DNA from 3 places in the Bacillus sp. FSL H8-0534 genome. Region 3 is predicted to be linked to each of the others. Evidence: a T-box and tRNA genes for the amino acid it is inferred to sense, from the RefSeq annotation. Region 3 holds a T-box; the other regions hold tRNA genes.

Region 1 (10,288 bases), 530 kb from region 3:
TTAGTCTATAAATCCAATAATTATTATCATCAGAGTCTATTCCAAACATCGCAAATCCTATTAGCTTATTATCAAGATATATACCATTTGCATAGAAATTATCTAAAAATTGAACCTCTGCAATAGAATAAAGATTGGAGGCGATAAATGTGCGTTGTTCTTCTTTTACTGATAATTTTATAGCCTCTTCCCAATTACTTTTGTCAATGGGTTTTAAAGATAGTTTGTTCAATATGGATACTCCTTTCGAATATAGAAGGGAACCACGTAGCTTTTGGGCTATTAAAATGTTTTCCCCTCATATTTACACCCTAAAAATACTAATTCCTTTTGCATAGACAATACCTTCTTAACATTAGGATTTAACCTTCTAAATAATATATTTAACCCCGTCATATGTTCCAACTAAAGTTGCCTCACCATTTGCATCCGCTAAAAGTAAATTCATATTCGTTCCCACAGGCATGTTTTTCACAGCATAGACGGCTTCTTCAATATTTTTACACGTCTCTAGTATGGCTCTAACAACCACCATAAACTGTAACCCCGTAACTACTGGTTCTCTCATACCTGGATATTTACCTATCGGCATACCACACGAAGCAAACATTTCAATATTCCGTCAATATTATAGATACCATAATAATTTCTCCGTCCCCCTGGAGATCCTTGAGCAGTTAGCTTTTGCTAGCTGCTCTTTCCGGTTGCATTTACCATTAATAACCATTGTGATTACACCTTATAATATAGAAGCTAGATTAAATCGGGTTGTTATATCCATTACCCTAGGAAACTAGGGTTTTGTTTTGTACAAAATGAAGTTTTTATTAACTCTGTAATTTTTATCACATCTTCACCGGCAGGCCTATGTTAATATTTTTTGCGAGGTAAATTCTTTTAAACGAATGCCTCTTACTCCCTTTAGGATTCGTTTAACAAAATTTTTTGCACACTTAATCCTCTCGCAAAGTAACTTCATCCTATGAAGCCCTATCTCTCAACAACTTTAGGACTTCATAGGATGGAGTTTTTATTCGCTTGTCTAGTAGCTCTATAAGAATATCCGGCTCATAATGCTCCCATTTAAAATTCACTGGTTGTTTCATCGTCGTATACGTCCTTTATTTATGAATATTTTCAGTGTGGTATTATTTAACATCAATTTAAGCACATGTTTTACAAATTTCACGATTCGGAAAAGCCCATGTAGGACTTCACACCGACATTATCGTTTTTTGGATAATCTGTTCTGTTAGCTTTATGGACATGTAGTGATACCTCTCTGTATGCAAAATTGCATACCACTTTCTATTGAAAACAATTATTACCGTAACTATAATAGTTACAGTAAGTAGATTTTACATTTACTTATTGTAACTATTTTATGAAAGAATATTAAAGGAGGAGTTAGAATTATGAAAAAAGCCATTTTAGCAGGAGCATTAGGAGTAGCAGTACTTTCGGGTATGAATTTACCAGGGTTAGAAGTTCCGAAAGCTAGTGCAGCAACTATGGATTTAGAAATTCAAGAGGTTACTAAATATTATTCTCTGAGTTCATATGAAGTGTCTCAAAAAGAATCTTTTAATCTTAAAAAAGGAGAAGAACTTACAGTATTTGTAAATAATTCAGGATTCCCGATTTCTTACACAGTCTTTGACGCAGACAATCAAGTAATTGGTACATACAATGCTAATTCACCTTATGGACGCGTATTCAAAGCGCAAAAAGACGGTAATATTTCTGTACAATTTCAAGCAGGAGTGAATTCTTCATTTATGAAGAAAATGAATTTTACAGCTAAATTCGCTCTTTCTAAATTTAATTGATAGTAAGAATTATCAATAAAGTGGAAATATATACATTTTCTTCTAGCTTTACGTAGCTTCAAAATCTTTTCTATCCCTTTGCTAGTGTAGAAAAGAAACTTTGAATATTTAACAGAGATTAAAAAAATTAAAAATGGTGTTTAAGAAATCTCTTTTAATTCGTCTATCGTTGTAATATTGTGATAAATCTGTTAAAATAATAATAGAGATACTTTTCTTTTTTAGAAAAAATGACATCGGGTATTTTATTTGAATAGCAGGTCAAGGTCTTTGAACCACTTGAAGAGCATTCTTCTTCAAGTGCGTCTAAAGACCTTTTTGTGTTGTTCTAAAACGATAAGAAAGGAGAATTCAAGCCAAACTCTCTGAATATAAAATGAAATCCTCTCTTTTTGGTTGCTGAACTAGAAAAACCTTATTTTTGGATTAATTATAACAATTACTTATTTTAGGAGATGATTATATGGAAGGGTTACCTTGTAATGGCTGCAAAGGAATGTGTTGCGGTCCCGTTCCAATTACAGAAGAAGAATTTAAAAAAATAAAGAAGAAAATAAAATCGATGCCTACAAAAAAACGCCTAGATTTAAAAAGTCAGCAACGATATTTTGGAACATGTATTTTCTATGACGAAATAAACGATCGTTGCGGTATTCATCCGGTACGTCCAATAATTTGCCGAGCATTTGGGTATTACAACAATCTTGTTTGTTTTCGCAAACCGGAAGTAGTTTCCGCAAAAAACTATATGAGTAACGAACAGCCCATTGGTATTTTGAGTGTTGATTTTACATGGAAAGATTTTTCTTAATGGTTTTATCTATTTTCTTAAGTTGATAGATGCAGGGTAGCACCACATCGCTATAAAGCTAAGGTTTTTCACCATCTATAAAGCAAAAAATACGTTATCATTTCCTATAATTCTATAGAAAGAATAGCGTATTTTTTTACTTTAATGGAATTTTGTTAACTTGATAGCGATGGGCGGTACCCTAAACTAAGTTAAAGCATATTTAAGTGAAATTAAACATGACAAAAAAGCATTTCACTATCAGTGAAATGCTCAGATTGTAGAAAATCTCGATGAAAATCAGTTTTTCTACTAAGCTTAATTAGATTTTACAATCGCTGATGAAACTTCATCATTCCAAGTTCTAGCTCCATCTCCCATACTAACATCAGTCAAATTAATATACTTTCCATTGTTTACAATTGCAAGTGCTCGCCCTTCTGCATTAACATGTTCATAAATAGTCGTATAATCTCCATAAGGATGTGTAAGTATAGAAGAAACATTATCATTATTAGAACCACCAAAGTTTACAACAACAACTGGGTTTCTACTTGCATTTACAGTAAAACGTGAGCCCTTCAAATCATTATCATAATAAAAAGTAGAATAAATTGATGCTAAAGGTTGCACTTTGTTGCTTTTAGGAACTGGATGGCTTTCTAAGTAATTTTCAAAATCTGTCTTGTTTTCAAATCCAATCGTTGTTTGCTCCCCATCAAATCCATCAGTTATTACTTGGTAAGGCTTTGCTGGAGAATCTGCATACGCCTGCGGGCTTGAAACACCAAATAGCATCGCGCCTGCTAATAAACCTGTAGAAAGTACTCCCATAACTCGTTTCAAATGAATCACTCCTTTATAAAATGGCTTGTAAACTAATCTTACGCCTTTTATCATTTTTTTGTAATAAATGTAAAAATTTATCAACATATTATTTTTATTCGAATAATAAGAAATATTTATTTTAATTGTTTTAACACATAATATATTTCACTTTTGTAGCCCCAATTCGTTTTTTTCGTTTTGGGGGTATCATAAAAACTTAGCTTTATGGCAATGCGGAACAGGATGTTTCTTTAGGTAATCTTCTAAATCCGTTTTGTTATCAAAACCAATAGATACTGGTTGTCCATTAAACCCTTTTGTTTTTACTTGATACGGAAACTCTTCTGCAGCAAGTGCACCTCCAGCTCTAGTCAATAGAATACCAGTTGCTAAAACCCCAACTACTAGTTTTTTTAACATAAAAAAAACTCCTTTTTTAATCTGAACGTACACTTTAGAAGACATTATATTTTTCTATAAATTGTAAATATTTAAAAATTACAGAAAAATATAATTATTTATTCCGAATATTTAATTTAAATTTGACCATGCATAATAATACTCATTAAGGGATTTAAGGCGTATCTGTGCCAAGAAGTAAAAAATATACTTCAATAAAGAAGGATAGCATCTTTATGCTATCCCTCTTTTTCTGTTCAGATATTTATTCTATTTTTGTGCAAATTAACTACCTAACATAACATATAATAACAAGGCCGCTGCCTCTTGCCGTTTCATTATTTGTTTTGATAAATAATCTGCTGATCCATCTTCATTATATATAACCTCTGGTCCGACTAAGTGATGACCTACAATGTTTTTCACAGACTCTATCGCCCAATCATCAGTTTCTCCTTTTAAAGTAGCTTCTGCAGGTGGAGCCTCTAGCATTTCTAAATAATGCCAAGCAATCCATGCTGCTTCTTGTCTAGTGATAGCACGATCTGGATAAAATTGTTCTCCCTCTTTTTCGTATAATATACCCAGTTCATATAACTTTTGAATATGAGATGCATACTGATGACCCTTTACATCAGAAAATACAGGGTCTTTTTTTGAAGGTGGTGCAAAGTACGCAATTTGAGACAACCAATATGAAAACTCTCCACGTGTAAGAGGGGCTTCAGGAACAAAATTCCCCTCCTTATTTGCTTTTAATATATCATATTGATGTAAAGGATCTATGAATTTAGCATATGGATGATTCACCTCTACATCTTGAAATCTCTTAGGTTCACTTACTTTCACCGCTGAACTACCAGAGTTCCAATGTATCATTTCTTTTACAGTACCATCTTTGTGAAGTTTAAACGCCATGTAATTACCCTTTTCATCTTCGAATAGTAAAGGATCTATTTGTTTTAATTCCTGTTTACCATACCTTTTATCAGCTACAAATAACTTTCCTTCGCTTATTTTTACATGCGTAATAAGGTTTTTCACCCGTAAATCACGGTACACACCTTCAAATTTCTTTAACTCTTCCTCGCTAGGTTTTAAATACTCTGGTTTCGTTTTATCTGGAAAATAGTGATTCATAAATTCATCAAATAATTTATAAGGAAGTAATGAACTATCTTTATTCGTGACAACAAAAACACCTAATTTATGTTCAGGAATTAACCACATTAAAGAAGAAAACCCTGGTATATTTCCACCTTTCCCAAAAACATATTGACCATTATGGCTTTGCGGTGAAAAGAATTCAAATCCATATGTCATATTGGGATACTTTGGATGCAACGCAAATTTTGTTTGTTGCATATCTTGCACAGTTTCTGTTTTTAGTATTTGTTTATTTTTGAATTTACCACCATTCAATTGAGCAATCATAAAATTGGCTACGTCACTTCCTGTAGAAAACATACTCCCTTGTGGCATGTCCGTCGGTCTTGTTTGATAAAATGGGATGACATCGCCTTTTTTATCGTATCCTGTTGCAAGCTTATCTTTAATAAAATTAGTCATAACAAAACTACTATTTTGCATCTCTAAAGGGTAAAAAATATTTTTCGCCATATATTTATAAAAAGGTGTGTCTGTCAAATTTTGAACAATATATCCTTGCAGCATAGAAGCAAAATTATCATATGTATACGTATCTCCTGGCTTTCTCACTACTGTGGGCATATTTTCTTCTACATAATCTTTAAGTTTTGTATAGTCATTTATTTGATCATGAATATCCCCCAATCTAGGATCCACATCATCAAAACCTGTTGTATGGGTGAGTAAATGTTTCATTGTAACTGGTTCACCCATATTATTTTGGTACTTTAATCCCCCCATATAATTTACTATATCTTTATTTAAATCAATTTTTCCTTGTTCAACTAACTGCATTACAGCACTAGCAGTAAAAACCTTTGATACTGACGCTAATCGAAAAACGGTTTTTTTAGGATCGATGGGAATATTCTGTTCTTTGTTGGAAAAACCGTATCCTTTTTGAAATAGAATTTGATCATCTTTGACAACGACAATAGCTACACCAGGTGCATTTTCTGCTTTCATTTTCTCTGGAATTACTTTATTTGTGAAAGCTTCTACATCTATAGCATTTAATGCTATAGAAGAAACTGTTTCAGCCTTCGAGTTATTACCACCCAAAAATACTAGAAAGAAACATAGGCTTATAACTAATAAACTTCGAAAATGATGAATAATTCTATGACTTCTTCTTTCCAAATTAATTCCCCCTTTAAAGCCAGATTTGTTGATTATTTTCTCAATGTGCTAAACATTGATCTGGATAACACAACCATATTCTACCATAATTTATTTTGTTTACATAATTTTATTTATATTCTGTAATTTCATCCTCCTCTAACTTTATAAACAGTTTGGTTCTGGCACAAAAATGTTAGTGAGAAACATAGAGTAGCAAATTCCTCTACATTTCCCTCTTATGAAGCTGAGCCAAACAATTTATGAATAAATTCTCTCTGGTTTTGGACGGACTTGTCCGGTAAAACAAATTGTCCTTTTTTCATCATATGCATGGCTGTATCTGTTCTTCTCCATTTTGCACGGGAAAAGTCTCCACTAGAGATGGTTAAGTTACCTTCCGCATGAGAAGCCGTTCCTATAGCTATTGAACCAGCACCTTCTGCATGGGCAACTTCTCCACTGGCGGTATTTATTCCTTCCGCATGGGAAGCAATTCCACTGGCAGTGGTAAAGCTCCCTTCTGCATGGGCAGCTTCTCCACTAACAATGGTACCGCTTCCTAACATTAACAACCTGTTATCCTTTTGATTATATTGGTGACGCGCCTAATCGTTATATAATTGAATCATCTTTAGTTTCTGTTCATTAAAATACTGATTTTATAGAACCTCGTTGGACGAATTCTCTCATATGTAAAATTGCATGAAAACACCAGGTAACATAATGCTATTATTTTGTTATAGATCTGCTCTATATTTTTCATTAATCATGTTGAAACCCTATAGAAAAACAATTGGTGAACTAAAGAACTGAAGGAAGGCACTCATTGAGTGTCTTTTCTTTTCATTCAAAATATTATATAATTATATCGGTATACTTCATTATTGCGATTAGCCTGGAAAACTAATCGCTTACCATGGACCTTTAGCTCAGCTGGTTAGAGCAGACGGCTCATAACCGTCCGGTCGTAGGTTCGAATCCTACAAGGTCCACTTTCACAATTCATAAACTAATTATCACAAAAAGATACTCGGAAGAGGTCTTTTCTTTTGTTTATGCCCTTCATATATAACTTGTACAAACTTTTTTCTCCCCTAATGTATATTTTATCCTTATATTTACAAATTTTCGCAGTAACCTTTTAGTATTTCGAGGAAAATCACTAAATAAGTGCATTCTTTTCTTTTTTCGACAGACACATTGCAACAAATTTAATAGAACCCTTTTGCTATTCTAATTTGGTGACTAATTGAATACTGAATGGAGTGAATTATTTTATGTTTGAAAAGCTTTCTTTGCTTTTTGTTTCCGGTGCATTATTCATGTCTTTAACAGCTTGTACACCAAATTATCAAAAAGCCTCAGCAAAGAATGAAAGTTCAGCTTCCCTGTATACCACCAAAGAATTGCAAAATGAATTCCCCATTGGGATGCCGATTGATGAATATATTGCTAAGAAAAATAAGATGAATATTAAACATCCGACTAGCATTCCTCTTCCGAATGGAAATGTAGGAAGAGTATTACAAACAACTGATGGGTTTGTTGTTATTTGTGGTAATGAAAAAGAAATTTTTAATGTAGTAGTATTTAGAACGCTGGATGAAGTAAAAGAATATGAGACGAGTTTAAGAGAAAAATAATTCCAAACAAAATGCTGGTGTTGCTTTAAAATAAAGTTTGATCAAATTGATACTAATAATCTTGATAAATAATCATAGAAAAGAGCGTGTTTTGAAAAAAGATTAATTAAAACACGCTCTTAATATTTTCAGTTGGTTTACTCTTTTATAAAAAAGTTTGATCATTTCCTATCTATGTTGCTCCACAATAGCGCCCTATTCTTGAATAGGTATATGATCGCTCACTAAGTGAATAAAGTAGTTGCCCTTATAATAGAGAAGTCAGCGCTATTTTCGTAAGCAAATTAGTGCACGCTTATTTCCTTCCACTCAAAATCACTGCATTTCCTAATACTTTTTTGTTCAATAAGAACTTTGGCAATTTCATTTCTTTAGCAAGCTTGTAGCTATTCAATTCAGATACACCATGTTTCTTTAAGACATTTAAGAGCTCTTTTTCATCCCCAAATATTTTTTCATCCATAAACAAATCTAAGAAGACAAATTCACCACCAGGTTTTAACACTCTTAATGCTTCTTTAATTACTTCAGTTTTATTTTCTCTATCTTTTACTTCATGAAAGGTTAGACAACTTACAATTATATCAAATTCATCATCATTAAAAGGGAGTTCTGCAGCACTTGCTTTCAGAAAATCAACCCTATCAGAGACCCCTTCTATTTCAGCATTCTGTTGACATTGAGCTTTCGAATATTCCCAATTCCCTCCCCAATAATCAATTCCAGTTAAAAAGGACTTAGGAAAAGTCTTTGCCAGTTTAATAATCAGTGAACCACTGCCTGTTCCTATATCTAGTATTTTTCCTTTTCCATCCCAATTCACCTTGGCAACAATTAAATCATGTATTTTTGACTGATAATTCCCTCCAAATGCTGCGAATTGGTAAACTGAATAAGAAAGTATGAATGCTATATACATAAAAGGCAACGCTAAAACCCCTGACAGGACTCGCAGATATAAATTAACAGGTAATAATGTTACCAAGAGAAAAATGAGTGAAATAACAAAAAAAATAAGTAGTTTGTAAATTCGTATCCAAGTTTGATATTTAGCTTTCGTTTTCAAGATATCAGCCATCCTAAAATAATCTATTTTTTGTTTGTTATAATTATATAGGAAATTAATACCCCTTTGTTAGGTCTTTAAAGATATTCTTATTAAATAATCCTGCCCTATAGTTTAACAAGTTATGTTTGCAGCAGGTGAGGTAAGAAAAATAGTTGCGGAAGAATTAGAAAAAGCGAGGATGGATCCCAGGACAGGGCGAAAACCAATGTCTTCACCAAGATTCGTGGTTCTAATGTTAGAAAAAGGCGAATAGAAATATAGGTGTACCGCCATATATCCATCAACTTAAGAAGTTTATAACGCCCATCAAAACAAAAAAATATACATTTTTTTGTTTTGGAGTACTTATATTTTCATAGCTTGATGCGCATGTAGTGATATCTCCCCATTAGTAAAATTCTCTGGAGGTGTATGGATATGGACTGGCATAGTATTACATTGACGGCAGCCGGGGTCATCGGCGGTGGTACCGCGATAGTTCACGGCATACTGATGAAACGGCTGATAATCAAGCCGATTGAGGCAGTTTTTGTGACGAATGGGCAGATATCTGCACCGATACAAAAACTCGTACGATTGCTTTTGCATTTTACCACGCTCAATTGGTTAATCAGCGGGCTCACCTTGATTGCCGCCGCAATCTGGTTCAAGCAGGATGCAAGGCTCGTGACTGGCCTACTTGCAGGTAGCTCTTTTCTATATGGTGCTATCATCTCTTTTTGGGTAATGCGCCGCCCTCATCCTAGCTGGATTTTATTGTCCGTTGCGCTCCTTTTAATCGTCTTGGGGCTAACGCCAGTGGCCTAAGGCCCTACTTAAACTCATTAGACATGAGCGATTCCGTGGAACGAAAATCATCAAATAGAGGAAGATGAACCTCGATTTATTTTACTAAATAAATCTCAAAAGCAACGTTCGAAATGGTTAAAGGGTATAGGTTACACAGCTTTTGTTTGGCCTGCTTTATTTTGATTGATACATATTTACTGGGCAATTGGTGGTACCTTAATAGTAGCAAAGAGGATCTGTGTAGTAACGGAACAAGAACGGCAATAACTTAGATTTATGTTGGCTTGTACTACAAGTAGTTTGTTTTTAGAAAAGAAATTTTTTATTAAAAGGTTGTTTAAATAGTATGCTTAGTATTTATTGATACATAATAAAAGAGTTCAATAACATAAGTTATATGGGATACAGCCACATCACCATCAAGCTAAGAAAAAGAATTACCCCCAAGACGGAAAAAATATACTATTCCTTTAATTGAGGTCACTATACATACCAATTTAAAAGGAATAGTATATTTTTCGGTAGGATAAACCGAAGGAGTTCTCCAAATGCTGATGATGTTCCACATAAAGAAAATGCATGAACCAAAAGATAAATTTCTCACCAACAAGTAGATTTTTCTAAAGATTAAATGGAATTTGTCCATACATTATTTTTACATTTATTATAC
Region 2 (10,288 bases), 3.4 Mb from region 3:
ATATCCCACAAATGCAATTGCATTTTTATCATTCATTACCCCTTGCATAATGACTTGATCATCTTCAGATAAAGCAACTGTTTTTGCAAGACGATTGTTTCGCAGGACAACACTTTGAAAATAATCATACGTACCGGAATCAACACCTGGCGCATAAAATTGCACCTTTTCGTGCGGCCATTTCGGATGAATATGTGACCATCGTTTCGTTCTACCATCTTCGCTCCATAATAGACGTAATTCTTCTATTGTCATATTATCAGCCCATGTATTTTGACGATTCACAATGATTGTGAGGCCATCATAAGCAATTTCAAATGGTGTAAACTGGATGGAATTTTCCTTCATAAAATTTTCTTCTACTTGTTTTACCTGGCGCGATGCATTATTTATATCTACTTCGCCTTTGCCAAAACGATGAAACCCTCCTCCTGTCCCAGATATACTAATAGAAATTTTCACACGTGGTTCTTTTTTTGTGTACTCTTCCGCTATAGCTTCCATAATTGGAAAAACGGTTGAGGATCCATCAACTCTCACTTCCCTCACATCATTAGCAGCGGATGGAGTAGACACATATAAAAAAATGAAACATGTCGATATTGCTAAAATCTTGATAGATTTTTTTGTCCATTTCACGTGTAGCTCCTCCTAGAAGTATCCTGGAGTAACAGGATTACAGATATAAGAATAATGCCCAACTATTAATTCGGTTTTAATAATTTGTAAAAGTTTTGTAAAGTTCAACATAATGTGGAGGAATACGATACTTCTTTCTCATTTTCACTTCTTTTCTCAAAAGTAAATATATGACCGGTCATACTATGAGAGAGTTCATTTTTTTCAACCCCCTATTTCGCGTATAGGATATGCTCGTCCACAATTACTAAAACCTATGCATAAAATACAAAAAAAAGCACACTATCTTTTAAGATAGTGTGCCAAATTCACATATTTTTATTCTTTTTTACCTTTTTCATCTTTTGGTGCTTCACCTGTTACTTCTTGTTTTTTCAAGTCAAAGTAAGCATCCATAATTTCACGACCGATATTTCCGTTAATTCCAGACTTATCATCGTGTACCCATGGAACAACAACGGAGAATGCAACTTCAGGATTATCAAGCGGCGCATAACCTACTAATGTTAAGTTATAAGTTGATACAGGCTCGCCTTTTGCATTTCTTCCGATATCTTTGTTACCACCATAAAACGTTTGTGCTGTTCCTGTTTTTCCAGCAGCTGTATATTTTGCACCTGTAAAGTATTTTGCACCTGTACCACCTGAATCATTAAATACTTGTCTAAATCCTTCTTGCACACGCTGGATTTGATCTTCAGGCATATCAATACGATTTAATACTTTTGGTTCCATTGATTGAATCACTTTTCCGACTTCATCTGGTTTAGATGATGGTTGACGAATTTCTTTTACGACTTGCGGTTGCATACGATAGCCACCATTGGCAATTGTAGAAACATATTGTACAAGTTGAAGCGGTGTATACGTATCATACTGCCCGATTGCTAAGTCTAATAAGAAACCTGGTTGGAATCCAGAACCTCTCTGACCAGCTATTTCGTTTGGTAAGTCAATTCCTGTTTTCACGCCAAGCCCAAACTGTCCAAAATAATAACGCATATCATCGAATGCCTTTTTCTTAATATCTAATGTACCACCTCTAACATATGGCACTCCAGCAATATTCATAGCTGTTTTAAACATATATACGTTAGAAGACATTTTCAAAGCGGTAAGGTCGTTAATGCTGCCCATCGTTTTCCAAGAAGCTTTTACTGGTGTACCTTTTAGCTGAATTGGTTCATCCACTAGTACTGTTCCAGGCGTAATTGCTCCTGTTTGATATCCCGTTAGCACCGTAGCACCTTTCACAGTTGAGCCCATCGGATACGCACTTGTCATTGTTCCTAATGCGTAATCTTTTATCTCTTTCGTTCCATTTTCGTCTACGATTTGTTTCCCAGCCATAGATAAAACTTCACCATTTTTCGGATTCATCATCACAACAAATGCACGGTCTAAAAGTGGTTCTGCACCTGCATATTGCTTTAAATACTTCGTAAGGATTTCTTCTACACGCTTTTGCAGTTCCATATCAATTGTTAAATTCAGATCATTGCCTCGTTGACCTTTAGAAACGTTTATTGTTTCTAAAATATTTCCGTCTTTGTCTGTAACATTTCTCACTTCTGCTTTTGTACCATGAAGCGTATCCTCATATTGCTGTTCAATATAACTTTTACCAACGCGGTCGTTACGGTTATAATCTCGAACAAGAAAATAATCTAGTCGTTCTCTTGGCAACCCTTCATCTGAGCTTGTTACACCACCAAGTACACTACGGAACATATCATCATAAGTGTATTTACGATCCCAATCAACTGTCGTATCTACACCTGGCAACAATGCTAAATTTTCACTAATGATTGCATATTCTTCTGTTGTTACATCTTTTTTTATGATTTGCGGTGTCATTGCATATCCGCCATCCATTTTACTCTTAATTGCAAGTATTTCTAAATCTTCGGGTGTTAATTGATTTATTTCTGCCTCTGTCACGCGATTACGCTGACGCTCTGCCATTTCTTTATCATCAATTTTCTTTGCTTTAAATTCAGCTTGGTCTTTCTTTGTAATCTTTTCCTTTGCCTCTTTTTCATGTAAAGAAAGCCAATAATCTTTTTTATCACGTTCTGTTAATTTATCTGGTGATACTTCAATTAGCTTCGCCAGTTTTTTCGCTGTTTCTAAACGTTCTTCCGAAGTTGAACCCTTCAGTCTTGTAAACGTAATGGTACGAACTGGGTTATTATCCACAACCGCACGACCATATCTATCAAAGATCTTTCCGCGTGGAACTGGATTACTTACTGTTGAGTTTTCCTTTTTTTCAACTTCATTTTTATAGTCCTCACCATGTACAATTTGTACCATTCCAAGCTTTACAATGATCGCTGAAAACATTAAAAACACACAAAAAAACAACACGTTAAGCCGAAACGGAACGTGGGTTTTCTTTTTTTTCTTCTTTTTACTCATACGAACCCCCTCTACCAACAGCTATGTAATAGGAAAGGGACACCTTATTATAGGTGTCCTCACTGCTGTTTTACATGTCTTTTTATTCTAGCATAAAATCCAGAAGAAGTTAACCTTCTCGTTCAGTATGATTTTGTGTTGTTTCAGGTGCTGGAATCCTTGGTTTATTTGGATTCCCTTCCCCGTATTTGACATTTCTAACAGCAAAATAAATAAGTAAATGTCCAGCTCCAAGAATACATAATAGAACAGGTAAGCTTTTTTCTGGCTGGAAAAATGATACTGCACATAAAAAACTTAAAATCGAACAGATTCTTCCGCTGTTTAACCATAATTCTCGAACAACAATATACTCGACCCGCCATTCTTTCGCCTGCTTTGCTCTTCCGATTACATCGTATGTCATCGATCCGTACGGAACAAGTAAAATCGGATAAGCTATTGCAATACATGCTGCATAAATGAGTAATTTTACATATGTAACATGAAAAATAACTAAAAATACAACGACATACAAAATAATTCCACCAAGTAAAATCGCCTTTTTTCTCCACTCCTTTTTTAACATACGCGCAACCAAGTAATAGCATACAAATGAAACAGCGGAATTGACTAAACTATACTTTCCTAATGCAAATTCGCTCCCTGATGCCAAATAGACATATACAGAAATAACAAAAATAAACGTCCCTTCCCTTAATCCTTGAAAAAAGTGTGCGCGTGTAATCCTTCCCCAGTTTTTATCAACCTTACGTTCTTTCAAAACTTGAACAATTTCATAGCGCCCCTCACATTCTCTTTTCGATAAAAAGAAGCTTATGACAACAGCAATTGCAAATAAAGTTAATGAAAGAAAAAAGATAACTGTATAACCGCTCCATTTCTCCATACGTGAAATCGTATATCCTGCTGTTATTGGCCCAATCATTCCAGAAAAGGATGTTAAAAGACCAAGAAAACCGTTAAAAAAATCACGTGTTTCCGGTTCCGTAATCTCAAATGTCAACAGATTAAATGCAAGCCAATAAAAACCGTATCCAATTCCAAGAAGACCGCCAAGTAATAAAATGTAATGTGAAGCATGCGTTCCTGCGAGTAAAACAACAATAAAAAAAGCAGCTAATGTTCCCACACCGATTCGCAGTAAAATAGCACGATCTATCCGTTTTGCCAATTTTCCTGCAAAAAGAAATGTTAGTGGCTGCAATACAACGCTTGCTAAATTATACAAACCAAGGTTCACATAGTTTTGTGTTTGTTTCCATAAATAAATGTTAACAAACGTGTTGGATAAAGAAATTGCGAGCGTGTATAATCCCCCCATAACAAGTAACAATATTAAATCACGATTCACCTCGACATCGCCAATTACATGTTTCCACTTCATACATAACTCTCCTTTACTTCATGTTCTAGTCTTCCAAAGACGAGCACAATTATGTAAAAGAAAGCATACAAAAAAGCTAGGAGAATATTCCCCTAGCTTCTTCAATATCGCCTTACCTAAAACGGAACAAGCGATATTATTTAGCTTCTTGGTAACGTTTTTCAGCTGCGTTCCAGTCTACAACGTTCCAGAATGCACCGATGTAGTCAGGACGACGGTTTTGGTAATGTAAGTAGTAAGCATGCTCCCAAACATCTAAACCGATAACTGGAGTTTTACCTTCTGTTAAAGGTGAATCTTGGTTTGGAGTGCTTGTTACTTCTAGCTCACCATTGTTTACTACTAACCAAGCCCAACCAGAACCGAAGCGAGTTGCACCAGCTTTTGCGAATTCTGTTTTGAATGCATCAAAGCTACCGAATTTCGCTTCAATTGCAGCTGCAAGTTCACCTACTGGTTGTCCACCACCATTTGAAGATAGAATTGTCCAGAAGAAAGTATGATTCGCATGTCCGCCACCGTTATTGCGTACTGCAGTACGAATTGCTTCTGGTACTTCATTTAAGTTTGCAACTAATTCTTCAACACTTTTGTCAGCTAGTTCTGCATGACCTTCTAGCGCAGCGTTTAAATTTGTTACGTAAGTGTTGTGGTGTTTTGTATGATGGATGTTCATTGTTTCTTTATCAAAGTGAGGTTCTAAAGCATCATACGCATAAGGTAAATTTGGTAATTCATGTTTTGCCATTGTTACATTCCTCCCAGTTTATGTATTGCCAAAATGACTTGGCATACAACTTCATTTTACCCTAATTGCCATAGGGTGAAAACAAATTAAATCACATTGTCTTGCTATCATTAACGTAGCAAAATTCCCATTTCTTTTCAAATAAAATGCTCATATATTTCGTAAAAAAAGCTTCCTTCTACAAGGAAGCTTCTCGTCTACATGATGAACATTTGAAATGGATATGGACCCTGTAGGACTCGAACCTACGACCGGACGGTTATGAGCCGTCTGCTCTAACCAGCTGAGCTAAGGGTCCAGAATTATGTATATATCGGTGGCTGAAATTTAAATCACACCACCAAGTCTCCACAGAACTTTCATACAAGATAAAAACTGTATGATTGCATGGTTGAGTCACTGCGAGATATATCGGTTAAGAAATGTAAGATAAATTTACCATATAAAAAAGAAAAGTGTCAATTGTATTTTTACTTTTCTTAAAGTCAAACTTCCATCAGTAAACCTTTCCTCATTTCTCAATGATGGTGAGCTCTCGTCTATTTTACATTTACTGAAGTCTATCTTTTTTATTTTCAAATCTTAAAAAAACACCTTACTGCAAGCGAATAATTATATAAATCCATTTTGTTTTTTCGATATATAATAATCCCCCACTACGCAAAACAAAAAGTGACCTGCACTTGTTTTCTCTCTTTGTTTTACCATCGGACGGGGCAGGAAAAAGGATCTGACTGCTTCTATGCATAGCCAGTTGCCCTCTCCTACCTAAAAGAAAGGTTTTATGTCAGGGTTTCAATTTATATTGATATAGCAAAAAGTCCTTTATAGCTATCACTTACTGGGGTATCAATCTTACTTCACACGATATAACTTGTAGTTCTCTAGATTCGTACGTTACAATGATTTTATGCATCAATCTATCATACATATAGCAAAGGAAGTGAATATATGTCCGTATTTACGCAGCTAGTAAAAAGTTTATATTCGCCAAAAGACATGGCACTTTTTCGTTTTCAAAAAATCGGGAAAACGATTCTGTATATCATGTTATTGTGTTTAATTGCAACAATCCCAAAAACCTTCACATTTGGGAATTTCACCCAAGATATCGTTTCTACTGTACATCAATCAATTGAAAAAGATCTCCCAGATTTTAAAATTGAGAACGGCGAACTTCATGCCGACGTTAAAGAACCCATTATAAAAGAAGATGGGAACTTTGTTTTCGTATTTGACCCTAATGCAACGGATACGACTGCATATGCAAATAAACAAGGTGTATTCGTTTTAAAGGATAAAGTTGTATCTATTAATAACAATCAAACACAAAGTCAGTCTTATAGCGATTTTGGGAATGGTACATTTGAGAAAAAAGATATTAAAGATATCATATCAGCCATTGATAGCATTTATCCTATTCTCATGCTTGTTGTAGGAATAGTCATTTATTTGTTCCAATTATTCATTTCATTCCTAGGGGTAACAATTTTAGCCTTTATTGGTTCTGCAATGGGCGGTCAGCGGAAGTTATCTTACAAACAAGTTTGGACATTAACGGCCTACAGCTATACAATTCCAACAATTTTCTTTATGATTATGGATTTATTAAAAATAAATGTACCCTGGTCATTCCTTCTGTACACTGCAATCATTTTAATTGTTCTGTACTTAACCATTAAAGAAATACCAAAACCTAAAGAAAAACACGAACTATAAAAAATGCCATTTTGGCATTTTTTTTTTGGACAAGCATATATTTCCTAACAAAGGAGTGAGGAATATGAAAAGACTTGGTACACTCTTACTTGTGCTTGTTCTCGGTTACGTGTTTTATTACGATATAAAAATTGGTACTTTACCAATGTTAAGTTCATACAAAAAACCAACAGCTGCCCAAACTGTAAAAAAAGAAAATGTTGATACAAAATCCAAAAAAGAAACGGATGCACAATATAAAGCGATTGAAGTAAAAACAGGAGATACTGTTTTATCCATTACAGAAGCGATTAACAAGAAAAAAGTTCCTTCTATTGAAAAAGTAATCGATGATTTTAAACAATTAAATAAAAATACATCTTCTACAAAAATTCAAATTGGAAAATCTTACAAATTTCCATTATATCAATGAACCATCACTTAATCCTTGTCAATTACATAAAGGCGCTGATACAATAGTAAAAGTGAAACCGAGCATATAGGTTTCTATCGCTCCATATCACATATACTATATTTGATATGAGGCAACAAAATAAGAAACTTCTTTTATAAGGAGAGCGATCTATTCGTGAATGAAATGACTCATCGTACAAAAACACGTCCTGTTAAAGTCGGTAATTTAACAATTGGCGGTAATAATGAATTAATTATACAAAGTATGACAACAACAAAAACGCATGATGTAGAAGCTACAGTTGCTGAAATTAAACGTTTAGAAGAAGCGGGTTGTCAAATTGTCCGCGTTGCTGTTCCAGACGAACGCGCAGCAAATGCTATTGCTGATATTAAAAAACAAATTAACATCCCACTTGTTGCTGATATTCACTTTGATTATCGTCTTGCTTTAAAAGCAATTGAAGGCGGCATTGATAAAGTACGTATCAATCCAGGAAACATTGGGCGTCGCCATAAAGTAGAAGCTGTTGTAAATGCTGCAAAAGAACGCGGTATTCCAATTCGTATTGGTGTAAATGCTGGTTCATTAGAGCGCCATATTTTAGAAAAGTACGGCTATCCTACTGCAGATGGTATGGTTGAAAGCGCACTGCATCATATTAAAATTTTAGAGGACTTAGATTTCCACGATATCATCGTATCCATGAAAGCCTCTGATGTTAACTTAGCAATCGAAGCTTATGAGAAAGCAGCTCGTGCCTTTGATTATCCATTACATTTAGGCATTACAGAATCTGGAACACTATTTGCTGGAACGGTAAAAAGTGCTGCTGGTCTTGGAGCAATCTTAAGTAAAGGTCTCGGAAATACACTTCGTATTTCATTAAGTGCTGATCCTGTTGAAGAAGTAAAAGTTGCTCGTGAACTTTTAAAATCATTCGGTCTTGCATCGAATGCTGCAACACTTATTTCTTGTCCAACTTGCGGTCGTATTGAAATTGACCTTATCAGTATTGCAAATGAAGTAGAAGAATATATCTCTACGCTGAAAGTACCAATCAAAGTTGCTGTACTTGGATGTGCTGTAAACGGACCTGGTGAAGCTCGTGAAGCTGATATCGGTATTGCCGGTGCACGTGGAGAAGGCTTATTATTCCGTAAAGGAAAAGTCGTTCGCAAAGTACCGGAAGAAACAATGGTAGAAGAACTCAAAAAAGAAATTGATGTAATTGCTGCTGAAATGGCTGCAAATCAAGAAAAAGAAAAACAAGAGCAATAATAAAAACGGCTGCCTGGATGTCACCAGCAGCCGTTTTATAACTACAAATAAAAGCTTGTCAGTCTTTACGCTGACAAGCTTTTACTTTGCACACTTCGGGCAACGCCCGTATATTTCAAACTTATGCCCTGTTACTTCGTATCCTTTAAAATCTTTATTCATAAAATCCATTGGACAGGAAGTAATTTCTTTCGTACCACCACAATCCAAGCAAATGAAGTGATGATGATGTTCCATAATTGAACATGTAAAACGAAAATGCTTTTCTCCATTTAATTCTGTTTGCTCTAAAACACCAATTTCAGCAAATACCGTTAAATTACGATAGATTGTATCAAAACTTAGTCCTGGGTAATCATTCTTCATATGCTCTAAAACGTCTTTTGCGGTTAAATAACGATTATGAACCGCAAATAAACGTAACATTTCTTCCCTTTTTCCAGTGTGTTTATAGCCTTTTTCTTTCATAAGACGTAAAGCTTCAGTCAGATTCATAACTATCCCTACTTTATGCAGTTTTTTTCTTCTTCCATAAGATTGCACCGATTAAAATAAGAACCGCTAGCATAACAATTGTACCACCTGGAGCTAAATCAAGCTGATAAGAAGCAAACAGCCCACCTATCACGGAAATTTCACCAAATAAAATGGAAAAGAAAATTGTTTGTTTAAATCCTTTTGCGATGCGGATACTTGCGGCAACTGGTAACGTCATTAGGGATGATACGAGAAGAACCCCAACAACACGCATTGATACTGCAATGACAAGCGCAACTAAAATAATAAAAATAAAATGAATCCATTTAGCACGAAGACCTGTTGATACAGCATATTCCTCGTCAAATGATAATAAAAATAACTCTTTATATAATAAAATAATTGTTGCAATAACTACGATTGCTACAATACCAATAAGAATTAAATCCGTGCTTGTTACAGCACTCACGCTACCAAATAAGTAACTAAATAAATCCGTATTAAATCCATTCGCAAGTGAAATAAAAACAACTCCGAGTCCCATCCCTGCTGAAAGAATAATTGGAATCGCTAATTCTTGGTAATGTTTATATACAGTACGTAATTTTTCAATTAATAGTGCTCCGCCTATCGAAAAAATCATTCCCATATATAACGGATTTAAAAAACCACCTGTAAAAATCGTTTTTTCTAGTAACAAACTTGCGGCAATCCCTGATAATGTCACATGACTTAAAGCATCTGCAATCAGTGACATGCGACGAATGACAACAAATACACCGATTAACGGGGCAACAAGCCCTATTAAAATACCAGCGTATAAAGAATTGCGTAAAAAATCATATTGTAAAAAATCCTGTATCATTATATCCTCCCGTGATGCTCATGATCATGTTCTAAACGATGAACATGATGTCCATATAAAATCGACATTTCTGCATCTTCTAACTCTCGGAATTTCTCAACATTTCCATGGAAATGCAAATGCTGATTTAAACATGCAACATGTGTCACCTTCTCTGTTACAGCTCCCATATCGTGTGTAACCAGAATCAATGTGATACCTAGTTTTTTATTTAAATCTTCTAGTATCTCATAAAAGCTCTCTACACTCTTTACATCAATCCCCACTGTAGGCTCGTCCAAAATTAGTAATTCTGGATTACTTACAAGCGCGCGTGCAATAAACACACGTTGCTGTTGTCCACCGGAAAGCTCTCCG
Region 3 (10,288 bases):
ACTTTTATAAAAAATTCGAACTTTCCATCTATATCCTATTTTTCATTTAGCTAGCTGGACTCAGTTTAATACGAACCTTTTTCTCACCTAAAGAAATTTCATCCTCTTCTTGTGACAATGCTTTAAACGTAAATTGTTTTACTAATAAATTTTCTTCTAATAAATCTTTATGCTTTGTTAGAGTGTTTTGTAATTCATCCTCTGTATCCAAAATAACATCTACTCGTAAATTAACTGGTAAATTCAATTGTTTTCGATACTCTTGAACAGCTCGAATAAATTCTCGCGCCACTCCTTCTTGTAATAGTTCATCTGTCACATTCGTATCTAACATTACCGTATATTGTCCATTTGTAGTATTAGAAAACCCTACTTTGGGTACTTGTTCTACTAATACATCTTCAAGCGTTACAACAACTTCTTCCCTAGATACAAGCTTACACAATGCTTTTTCAGTCGAAACAAAGTTTTGTACTTCTTCTTGCGATAATTGTTTTAGCCATTGATTTACAGCGTTAACGTTCTTCCCGAACTTCGGTCCTGCAGTCTTAAAATCGAGCTTTAATTGGTACGATGTATACTGTGTTTCATCTAATTCTACATGAAATGCTTTTACGTTCAGTTCATCCATAACAATATCACGATAGGATTCCCAGTCCACTTTCTGCTCATGGTGCTCAAGTAATACAAGCTCTGCTAATGGTTGCTTCACTTTTAATCCATGCTGATTTCGGTTGCTACGTCCCATCTCAACAACTTGTAAAACGGCATTCATTTCTTGCTCTAACTTGGTTTGAATAAGCTTTTCATCCGCTGTTGGATAATCTGTTAAATGAACACTATTTCCTTCTAAGTTAAGATGAATATCTTCCGCGACAAATGGAGTAAACGGAGCAAGTAATTTACTAAGCGTAACAAGCACTTCATGAAGCGTTTCATATGCAGCTGCCTTTTCAGGATTCATGCCAGACTCCCAAAAACGATTGCGCGAACGTCTTACATACCAGTTACTAACCTCATCTACAAGAACCGCAATTTCACGCGCTGCATTTGTAAATTGATACTCGTCTAATGCATTTCTTACTTGTTTCACTGTACTATGAAGACGTGATAATACCCACTCATCTAATTTCGTCCGCTTGACCTCATACTTTTCTTTTGGATTGTATTTATCTAAGTTTGTATATAAAACATAGAAGCTATATACATTCACAAGTGTATCTACTAGTTTTGACTTCGCCTCTTGCACAGTTCTTTCAGAAAAACGCTTTGCATTCCAAGGTGCACTATCAACAAGAAGTGCCCATCTTAATGCATCTGCACCAAATTTCTCGACTAATTCTACTGGATCTAATGCATTCCCTTTACTTTTAGACATTTTCTGTCCTTGTTCATCTAACACATGCCCAAGAGATAATACACGTTTATATGGTACTTTTCCGGTATATAAAGCCGCTACTGCTAATAAACTATAAAACCAACCACGCGTTTGATCGACACCTTCAGCGATTACATCAGCTGGAAATTGTTCCTCAAAAAGCTCTTTATTTTCAAACGGATAATGATACTGTGCAAATGGCATCGAACCGCTATCAAACCAAACGTCGATTACTTCTGGCGTACGAGTCATCGAACTACCACATTTTTCACAGCATACCTTCACTTCATCTACATACGGTTTATGCAGTTCTAAATTTTCTGCTGTATGCCCTACGCTATGTTTTCTTAATTCATCGATGCTCTTCGGTGCAAATTGATGATCACAGTTTTTGCATTCCCATACGTTTAACGGTGTTCCCCAGTATCGTTTTCGGCTAATATTCCAGTCCACCATATTCTCTAAAAACTTTCCAAATCGCCCATGTTTCATATGATCTGGATACCATGTGACTGCATCATTATTCTTTAAGAATGTCTCTCTGATCTCAGTTGTCCGAATGAACCAGCTTTCTCCAGCATAATACAAGAGTGGTGAATCACAGCGCCAGCAATGCGGATAACTATGTTCATATTTTTCTTTAGAGTATAACAATCCTTCCTGCGCTAAGTAACGAACAATATCAACATCACATTCTTTCACAAACTTCCCTTGTAAAAATGGAACAGCTTCCGTATACTTACCTTGTTCATCCACAACATGAAGGAATGATAATCCTTGATTCTGTACAACTTTATAATCATCTTCTCCATACGCTGGTGCGATATGAACAAGCCCCGTACCACTATCTCCCGTAACAAAGTCTGCCGAAATAACACGATAGCCATTCGTAACTTCATCCATAGGAAATGGTGCTGCATATGAAGTACCTACTAATTCTTCTCCTTTATGGGTAGACAATACTTGATAATCTTCTTTTAATACATTGCTTGCCAGCTCTTTTGCAACAATATAAACCGAATCAGCTTGCTGTGCTTTCACATACTCCATATCTGGATGTACAGCAAGTGCTACATTGGCTGGAAGAGTCCATGGCGTTGTTGTCCATCCAAGAAAGTATTCATTTTGACTATGCAATACTTTAAACTTTACCGTTGCACTTAAATCTTTTACTGTTTTATATCCTTGCGCTACTTCATGTGAACTAAGTGATGTTTGACAACTTGGACAGTATGGCGAAACTCGATGTCCTTTATATAGCAGCCCTTTTTCATGAATAGTCCCAAGAATATGCCATACACTCTCGATATAAGGATTTTCCAAAGTTACGTACGGGGCTTCCATATCGACCCAATATCCAATGCTCTCAGTAAATTCACGCCACTGCTTCTCATACGTAAATACACTTTCTTTACATTTTTGAATAAATGGTACAATTCCGTACTCTTCAATCTCATGTTTACCAGAAATACCAAGCTGTTTTTCAACTCCCAATTCTACCGGTAATCCGTGTGTATCCCATCCAGCTTTTCGAAGTACTTTATATCCAGTCATTGTTTTATATCTCGCTACTAAATCTTTAATCGTCCGTCCGAGCGCATGCCCCACGTGTGGCAGTCCATTTGCAGTTGGTGGCCCCTCATAAAAAACGAAAGATTGTGCACCTTCACGATTTCGAATGGATTGTTCAAAGATATTCTGCTTATTCCACTGCTTGCGAATTCGTGTTTCTCTCCCTACAGCTGATTCTTTTACATTTACCTTCTCCATTTACAATCACTCCTTTGAAAATTTGTAAAAGCACACAAAAAACCCGTCCCTATAAATAGGGACGGGTTTACCCGCGTTACCACCCTAATTCTATTAGCATCTTAACTAATAGCACTTAGCAACGTACTAACATACGCGTTCTTTGTAACGGTAGACATCCGTCCGAGCTTACTTTATTCAGCCACGGCTCCTCGGAGATGATTTTCAAATAAAGTCTGTACACCGGCTTTCAGCAAGGCGCCGGCTCTCTGGGGAACAGTACACTATTTTACTCTTTCTCGTCTTCAGATTTGTATACTTTTATTAAAAGTTATTTTATTCCATGAAACAGACAATTGTCAATCAATTCAAAAATATATTTTCATTTTCGTCCTAGTTCTCGAATTTTATACATCATGAACAGTTGCTATTACTTTATTGTTTCCCACACTTCCTCTAACTCTTCATCTTCTTCTGCAAGCTCTGCAAAAAATCCAGTTTCATCCTCATGAAGAACCGTTTCAAGTTCTGCTTTCGCTTCAGCATTTCGATTTAAAACAGCTAAATAGTATGCTCTGTTGTATCGAACTAATAAATCTGAAGAATCAAAAGATAGTATATGATTTGTTAGTTCTTCTGCCCTTTCTGTTTTTCCAATCTGATGATAAGACGCTGCTAAAGCGAGAAACATTGCATGATCTTGCGGATGGTGCAGTACTCCCTCTTCCAGCATTGCAATAGACTCTTCAAATCTTTCTTCACTTTGATATATTTCCGCTAGAGCAAGGAATGCATGGCTCACAAAAGGCATTCTTTCGATTAATTGTAAACAGATCTTTTCTGCCTGTTTTCCTTCCCCTAACATGAACAAAACATTTGAATGTAACAAGAGCATGTCATAATCATTTGGCTCTTCTTTACACATCTGCTTTATTATTTCAAGAGCATCTCTTAACATCTCTTCATTTTCATCACCATGTTCGATGAGAAGATTTACAAGTTGCCGTGCCGCGCTAGTATTCCAAATGTTTTCTAAAGATGTTTGTAATACATCTATCGCTTCTGTAATCATATTCCCATTTTCATAAAATATCGCTAAACGCTGCGCTGCCATACTATTTTTAGCATTAAATTTTAAGGAAATTTCAAATAAATCAATAACAATTGTAATAAGGGAAATTTCTTTCGCACGGTTTTTCATTCGATAAAATGCTCTTGTAAGGATTGATTTCTTTGGCTCTTCATTTTGTTGTTGCTTACTCAGTCTCTCAGCAAGTGCAGATGCAGCGTACATAAATGCAGTACTTCTTTCTTTTTTCTTAATTGGCAGCAAATGAAGAGAATCTCGTATTTGAGATAATTTCCGCCTTTGTTCCATCGCTTGAACATACACTTCAAATACACGTTCATTTTCAATATCTTGCTTTATTAAATTTGTAACAAATGTAATTGCTTCCGGATTTCGCTTTTTAACAAGTACTTTTGCATAATGATATCGTACTTCCACATGTTCTTCATCCATTTGCAAAGCTTCTTCCATTAGTTCTTGTTCTTTATCTACATCTTTCATGGCGCCATATACATATGCAAGAGCGTCTAAACGCCACATTTCATTCACTCTGCCAGCCAATTTCTCTAACTCAGATAGAAGCTCTTTATGAAGAGAATTTTCTACTGAAAGCTCTGCCAAATACTCCATATTTACAATCATCGGTTCTTGGATCATTGCCTGAAGCATATGATGTTGTTCTTTTAAACGGTTTTCTTCTTTTTCGTATATTTCCGCTAACTTCAAATGTACTCCTATAAAGTTTGCATCTATTTCTAAGCAAGATTCATATGCTCTTTTTGCGTCTTCCAATTCCCCTAATACCATAAGGGATTCACCAATACGAAAATACGGAAGAGTACTCGGTCTATGCTTTATTGCTTGATGGTATCGTTTCATTGCTTGATCGTATTGTCCAAGAGATTCATATAAAATACCAGCATAACAGCCATACTCGGTAATATCCGCTCTTTCTTTTTCTAGTTTTCTTAAAAATGCTATCCCACGTTGTACAAATGGTGTCCCTTCAACTCTATTTACATATTCTTCTAAAACATTCGCTGTATTATTTTTCAAACATCGGATGCCATTTTCTAACTTTGACAACGCTATCTTTAATTGTTCTTCATTAGCCCCTAATTCCATTTCAGCGTCCCACAATACCATTCCTGCATTCATTAGAAACTCATCATTTTGTTCAAATTTCTTTTCCATGCTGAAAATATAATGCTTTGCATCATTATACTGTTCTTTTGCCATATAAATTTGAACTAAACCAAAATGAGAATAAATGTCTCCATCATTTCCTTCTAAAGAACGTTTATATATTTTTTCAGCTTCTTCAAATTCATCATTTTGAAAATACAAATCCCCTAATCGAGTATATAATGATGATGATTCTTCGCAATTTTCGATACCCTGCGATAAAATTGCTTCTGCACTCTTCTTATCTTCTAGATCTGATTCATATATTTCTGAGAGTTTTACATATGGATATGGTACCGTTTTGTCTAATTGAATGGCGATGCGAAGTCCTTTGATTGCTAAATGCAATTTCTCCATTTGATGCGCACATTTGGCTCTTTCATACCATATATGTGCTTCATACTTATATTCTTTCAATAAATCATTAAATACTTCATATGCTTCCTCATAACGCTCTAAATCTATTAAAACTAAACCATGATTCACAAGAATAAACCTATCTGGATGACGTTGCAATGCAATTTGCGACATTTGCAAGCCCTGTTCAGACTGATCTATATACATATATGATAATGCCAGAAAACTCCATGCGATTGGCTGATCCGCATCTAATTGTAACGATGAGCGGAAGCTAGAAATTGCTTCCTCATACTCTTCTTTCTCTAAAGAATAACGGCCATGTATAAAATGATACAATGCTTGATTATTCTTTTTCTCAATACTTTGCAAGACATCACTAGCCCGCTCCAGATCTTGAATACGGATAAAGCATTGTGCACTATGTAGCTTAACAAAATCTGAATCCGGATATCTTTCCATTAACCTTTCAGCACAAAAAAGAATAAACTCTTGATTCACTTCAACATCCATATGTTTGATTGTGTATAACCACGTGTATGGATTTTCATTTGTCTCTTGTAAAAATGATACGAGTTTTTCAATCCCTTTTTTATCCTGCTCTTCTAAATGATCCGTCAGAGAGAATAGCTTTCGGAAGTATACATCTTCCTCTTCTACTAAAAATGACAATTGTTCCTTTTTCTCCTTAGGAACAAATACGATAGATAAACCATCGGTGTAGCGATATCTTTCCTGTAACTTCTCATATTCAACAAAAAGCGGTTCCAAGAAATTAGGATCTTGAACAAAAAAAGATTGTAACTGATCATCATATCCAGAAAGAACTTGAACATGGGATGCATGTTCAATATCTATACTTAATAAAACAGGAATATTTTGATCGAGTAATGCTTTATAGTTCTTTTCGTTCCCCTTGAAATAACGACAAACATAGCCCAATTCTTCTAAATAAGTAACCGTATCTGAAAATTTTGATCCTGTTACATCAAATATATGATTTGCGACTTCATCTTGTGTACGACTTTCTCCCCATAAGCGAAGCATCATCTCCAAGCTCGCTGGAACACAATAATTATCTTTTTGTACGATTGGTACTAATGGCAATCTTACTTTTTTCCCATTCGGGTATTTTTCTATATTATGATATAGTGACTCCTTCAAACATACTTCCGTTTTTAATAGAGCAAGTAACTCCTCGTTCTTATTCATTTTATACAACGCTTCTGCACGTAAATGTGTAAAATAAGCTTTATACGAATGGTACGGTAATATCTGATCGATCTTATCTATTACAGTTAACATTTCCTCATAACACTGTAAATCTAGTAAATGTTTCACCTTTTCGAAATAAAAATACGGTACTTGCGGAAACTGATCTATCGCATCATTAATCAATTGCAATGCTCGTTTCTGTTCACCTTTATATGCATATAGCTGTGATAATAAATAAACCGCTAGTTCTTCATTTTCCTTATGTTCCATCCCCGCTAAAAGTGAGTGCTCCGCTTTCTCCCATTCTCCTATTTGTATATAAAAATAGCCCCATTTATCAAAGACTGGACGTGTACTATAACTCTCAGCTTTTTTCATATATTGGAATGCTTCTTCATTTCGTTTCATTTCTAAAAGGCATCTTACTAATGTAAAGTAGGCTTTTGATAAAATATCAGAATCTATTTGTTCTGCCTTTATATCGTCCAAAGCGTCTTTTAATAACTTTTCAGCATCAAGTACTTTTCGGTCATCAATTAGCTCATCACAATATAAAGAGAGCGTTCTCATATTTGGAAATTTTTTATATGAATAGCGAATTAGGAAGGCACTATATTGATGCATAAGCCCTTCATCTGTAAGACGGATTAGCGTATCAAATTCCTCATGCCCTGAAATCAAAGAAAGCCATTCCTTCACATAGGAGAACGTATTGGTTTCTTTTATATGTGCAATTTCGTTATTTACATCCTGTAATCCATCTACAAATCGTTTCTCCTTCAAACACATCTCTAATCGCCTAAATTCTAACATGCATTCACCTCTAGTAATTATTTTTCTTGCGCATCAGTAAGCAGTATTCTTATCCGCTTGCTTAGATTCTACACAGCTTATATCATGTATTCAATTAAAATCTTATATAATCTTCGATAATAGAAAATATTATTTAAATTATAGTTTAAAAAGAATAAAAATAACTATTTTTTCATGTATTTTGTTTAATTTGGTGAAATAAAATTTATTTTATTAAGTTAATCACCACTTATAAATCAAAATTTTATACGGTGTTTGTATCCCATCTAAACTTCTTTACTTTCGCTGAATTTTGGGGTGGGTCTTATTTCCTGAAATAACGGGACATAACAATTCCCATCCTTTTATTGACAAAACAAATATTTCCACATATATTATAAACAAATACTAAATGTTTAGTATTCTATATTTTCTATTTGAACGGAGGATACATATGACACGTTTAATGGTGCTAGGTTTACTCATGCAATACGGTCCTATGTCTGGATACGAATTACAACAAGCTATGCAATCAGCACAAACAGACACTTGGGCAGGTGTTTTTCCCGCTTCGATTTATCATGCTTTAAAAAAAATGGATAAAGAAGGATTAGTAGAGCTTGATGCCGTTGAAAAAACGGGCAATCGTTCCAAAGCAATTTATAGTGTTACACCTGCTGGAAAAGATGAATTCTATACACTCATGCTTCAGTCATTCCAGCAATCTTCAGTCGTATTCCCAACAGAGTTATATACAGCACTTACTTTTTTCGATACAAATACTGTTTCTCTTGAACACATTTCATCCGCCTTACAAGATCAAAAAAAGAAAATTATAGAAATGTACGAGAATATGAAAGCTGGACAATCTATTAAAGAAAAAATGATAGACATTCCAGAGCATGTGAGCCTGATTTTTGAAAATATTTATGAACAATGTGAAATACAGCTACGTTTCATTGAAAAAATGGAAAAAATGTTATCTCGATTAGAAAATAAGAAGAACACGGAGGAAAAATGATGGAAGCTAGGTTAAAAATGTCTCGCGTGCAAAAAGCTTCGTTATGGGTTGTAGCAGTAGCTGTCTTTACGGATATGCTCATCTACGGAATGATTGTCCCAATCTTACCACGGTACGCAGAAACACTAGGTGCTTCCCAAACAGAGATTGGCTTTTTATTCGGTAGTTACGCTATTACTTTACTTCTTGCTACTCCCATTTTGGGAGTGGTTTCCGATAAGGTTGGAAGACGCCTCCCTATGATTCTAGGCTTATTTGGACTTGCAGCAGCGACTCTATTATTCGGACTTGCAAATAGTTTCTGGTTGCTCGTGCTCGCAAGAATGCTACAAGGTATATCTGCAGCAGCAACATGGACAGCTGGATTAGCACTTCTAGCAGATGTGTTCCCTCTGCAAGAACGCGGAAAGGCCATGGGTCTCGCTTTATCGGGACAAGCAGCTGGGATGCTCCTTGGTCCAACAATCGGCGGGGCACTTTATCAATGGGGAGGGTATCATCTTCCCTTTATTATCGCTGCCAGTATTGCACTCATTGATGGTATATTACGAATAACATTACTTCATAATGAACCAAAATCCAGCTCAAACCAACGAATTAGCTATCGATCTATCTTGAATATGCGTTCCCTATTTATTATGATCGGTATTATTATTCTAGGATCGGCCTTACCTAGCGCTTTAGAGCCAACTCTTCCACTCTACTTACAAGACACCTTACACCTTAGCCCTGGGACAATCGGACTCCTATTTGCCGTTCCAACTCTCGCATATGGATTTACCGCACCAATCATTGGCACACTTTCAACTAAAATTGGCAGAAAACAAACGATGGCAGTAGGCATAGCTTTGGCTGCTTTATGTTTCCCATTTACAGTGATTGTTTCTCATACCGCCCTGGAAATATTTGTACTTGCTATCCTTGGAATTAGTTTTAGCCTTTTACTAGCACCTGCTTTACCAGAACTTACATATCTCGCAGACAAAAACGGAGTTCATGCATATGGAATACTTTTTGCAATCTATAATACAGCCTACTCAATTGGTATGTTTTTCGGACCGATGCTTAGCGGAAGTTTATCAGATTTATTTGGATTTACAAATGCTTTCTACATATTTAGTGTTCTTCTTTTATGTTATCTGTGCTTGTTTTTGTGGAAAATGAAAAAATGACATTAGGTTATTACTATGAATAAAATACGACCTCCAGCATATATCGTATGTTGGAAATCTTATCACGTTAATTTATTTTAATGGTTAATCACTTACTTATTACTAAAACACTTCATCTCTCATTCTCTAAATTATTTCCATCAACATAAAAAAATAAGAACTGGCACATCAAAAAAACCCGTGAATTATTCACGGGTTTCCCCTTTCAAAAAGCTAATCGCAATTGTTCCAGCACCTGCATGAACAGCAAAAGATATAGGAAGTGGGTAAATTAAAAACTTCATTTCAGGAAATACTGCTCTGAAATCAGCAATCCATTCTTCTGCCCCTTCTTCATCATTCGCATGGAA

What was found. A T-box is a leader RNA that pairs with one kind of tRNA and senses whether it is charged. The one in region 3 lies ahead of ileS (isoleucine--tRNA ligase), so its partner is inferred to be a tRNA-Ile.
Region 1: it encodes a tRNA-Ile, which carries the amino acid that the T-box ahead of ileS (isoleucine--tRNA ligase) is inferred to sense. The anticodon was not compared.
Region 2: it encodes a tRNA-Ile, which carries the amino acid that the T-box ahead of ileS (isoleucine--tRNA ligase) is inferred to sense. The anticodon was not compared.

What each region holds. Positions count from the first base shown of each region.
Region 1 covers NZ_JBBOUC010000001.1:396,339-406,626, reverse strand. Annotated here, with positions in the region: gene MHH71_RS02250 (GNAT family N-acetyltransferase) at 1-232, opposite strand, end outside; gene MHH71_RS02245 (carcinine hydrolase/isopenicillin-N N-acyltransferase family protein) at 371-610, opposite strand; gene MHH71_RS02240 (hypothetical protein) at 1,416-1,829, shown strand; gene MHH71_RS02235 (YkgJ family cysteine cluster protein) at 2,293-2,640, shown strand; gene MHH71_RS02230 (hypothetical protein) at 2,938-3,465, opposite strand; gene MHH71_RS02225 (hypothetical protein) at 3,655-3,867, opposite strand; gene MHH71_RS02220 (serine hydrolase) at 4,132-6,135, opposite strand; gene MHH71_RS02215 (hypothetical protein) at 6,354-6,683, opposite strand; partial or broken gene MHH71_RS02210 (class D sortase) at 6,677-6,766, shown strand; tRNA gene MHH71_RS02205 (tRNA-Ile) at 7,036-7,109, shown strand; gene MHH71_RS02200 (hypothetical protein) at 7,395-7,760, shown strand; gene MHH71_RS02195 (class I SAM-dependent methyltransferase) at 8,056-8,829, opposite strand; gene MHH71_RS02190 (hypothetical protein) at 9,247-9,636, shown strand.
Region 2 covers NZ_JBBOUC010000001.1:4,347,790-4,358,077, reverse strand. Annotated here, with positions in the region: gene MHH71_RS22145 (PstS family phosphate ABC transporter substrate-binding protein) at 1-639, opposite strand, end outside; gene MHH71_RS22140 (peptidoglycan D,D-transpeptidase FtsI family protein) at 958-3,060, opposite strand; gene MHH71_RS22135 (MFS transporter) at 3,170-4,447, opposite strand; gene sodA (superoxide dismutase [Mn]) at 4,584-5,195, opposite strand; tRNA gene MHH71_RS22125 (tRNA-Ile) at 5,420-5,493, opposite strand; gene MHH71_RS22120 (DUF1189 domain-containing protein) at 6,147-6,914, shown strand; gene MHH71_RS22115 (hypothetical protein) at 6,979-7,326, shown strand; gene ispG (flavodoxin-dependent (E)-4-hydroxy-3-methylbut-2-enyl-diphosphate synthase) at 7,492-8,589, shown strand; gene MHH71_RS22105 (Fur family transcriptional regulator) at 8,671-9,084, opposite strand; gene MHH71_RS22100 (metal ABC transporter permease) at 9,098-9,931, opposite strand; gene MHH71_RS22095 (metal ABC transporter ATP-binding protein) at 9,931-10,288, opposite strand, start outside.
Region 3 covers NZ_JBBOUC010000001.1:928,976-939,263, forward strand. Annotated here, with positions in the region: gene ileS (isoleucine--tRNA ligase) at 47-3,148, opposite strand; T-box leader at 3,203-3,442, opposite strand; gene MHH71_RS04840 (bacteriocin-processing peptidase family protein) at 3,558-7,766, opposite strand; gene MHH71_RS04845 (PadR family transcriptional regulator) at 8,200-8,766, shown strand; gene MHH71_RS04850 (MFS transporter) at 8,766-9,938, shown strand; gene MHH71_RS04855 (DegV family protein) at 10,124-10,288, opposite strand, start outside.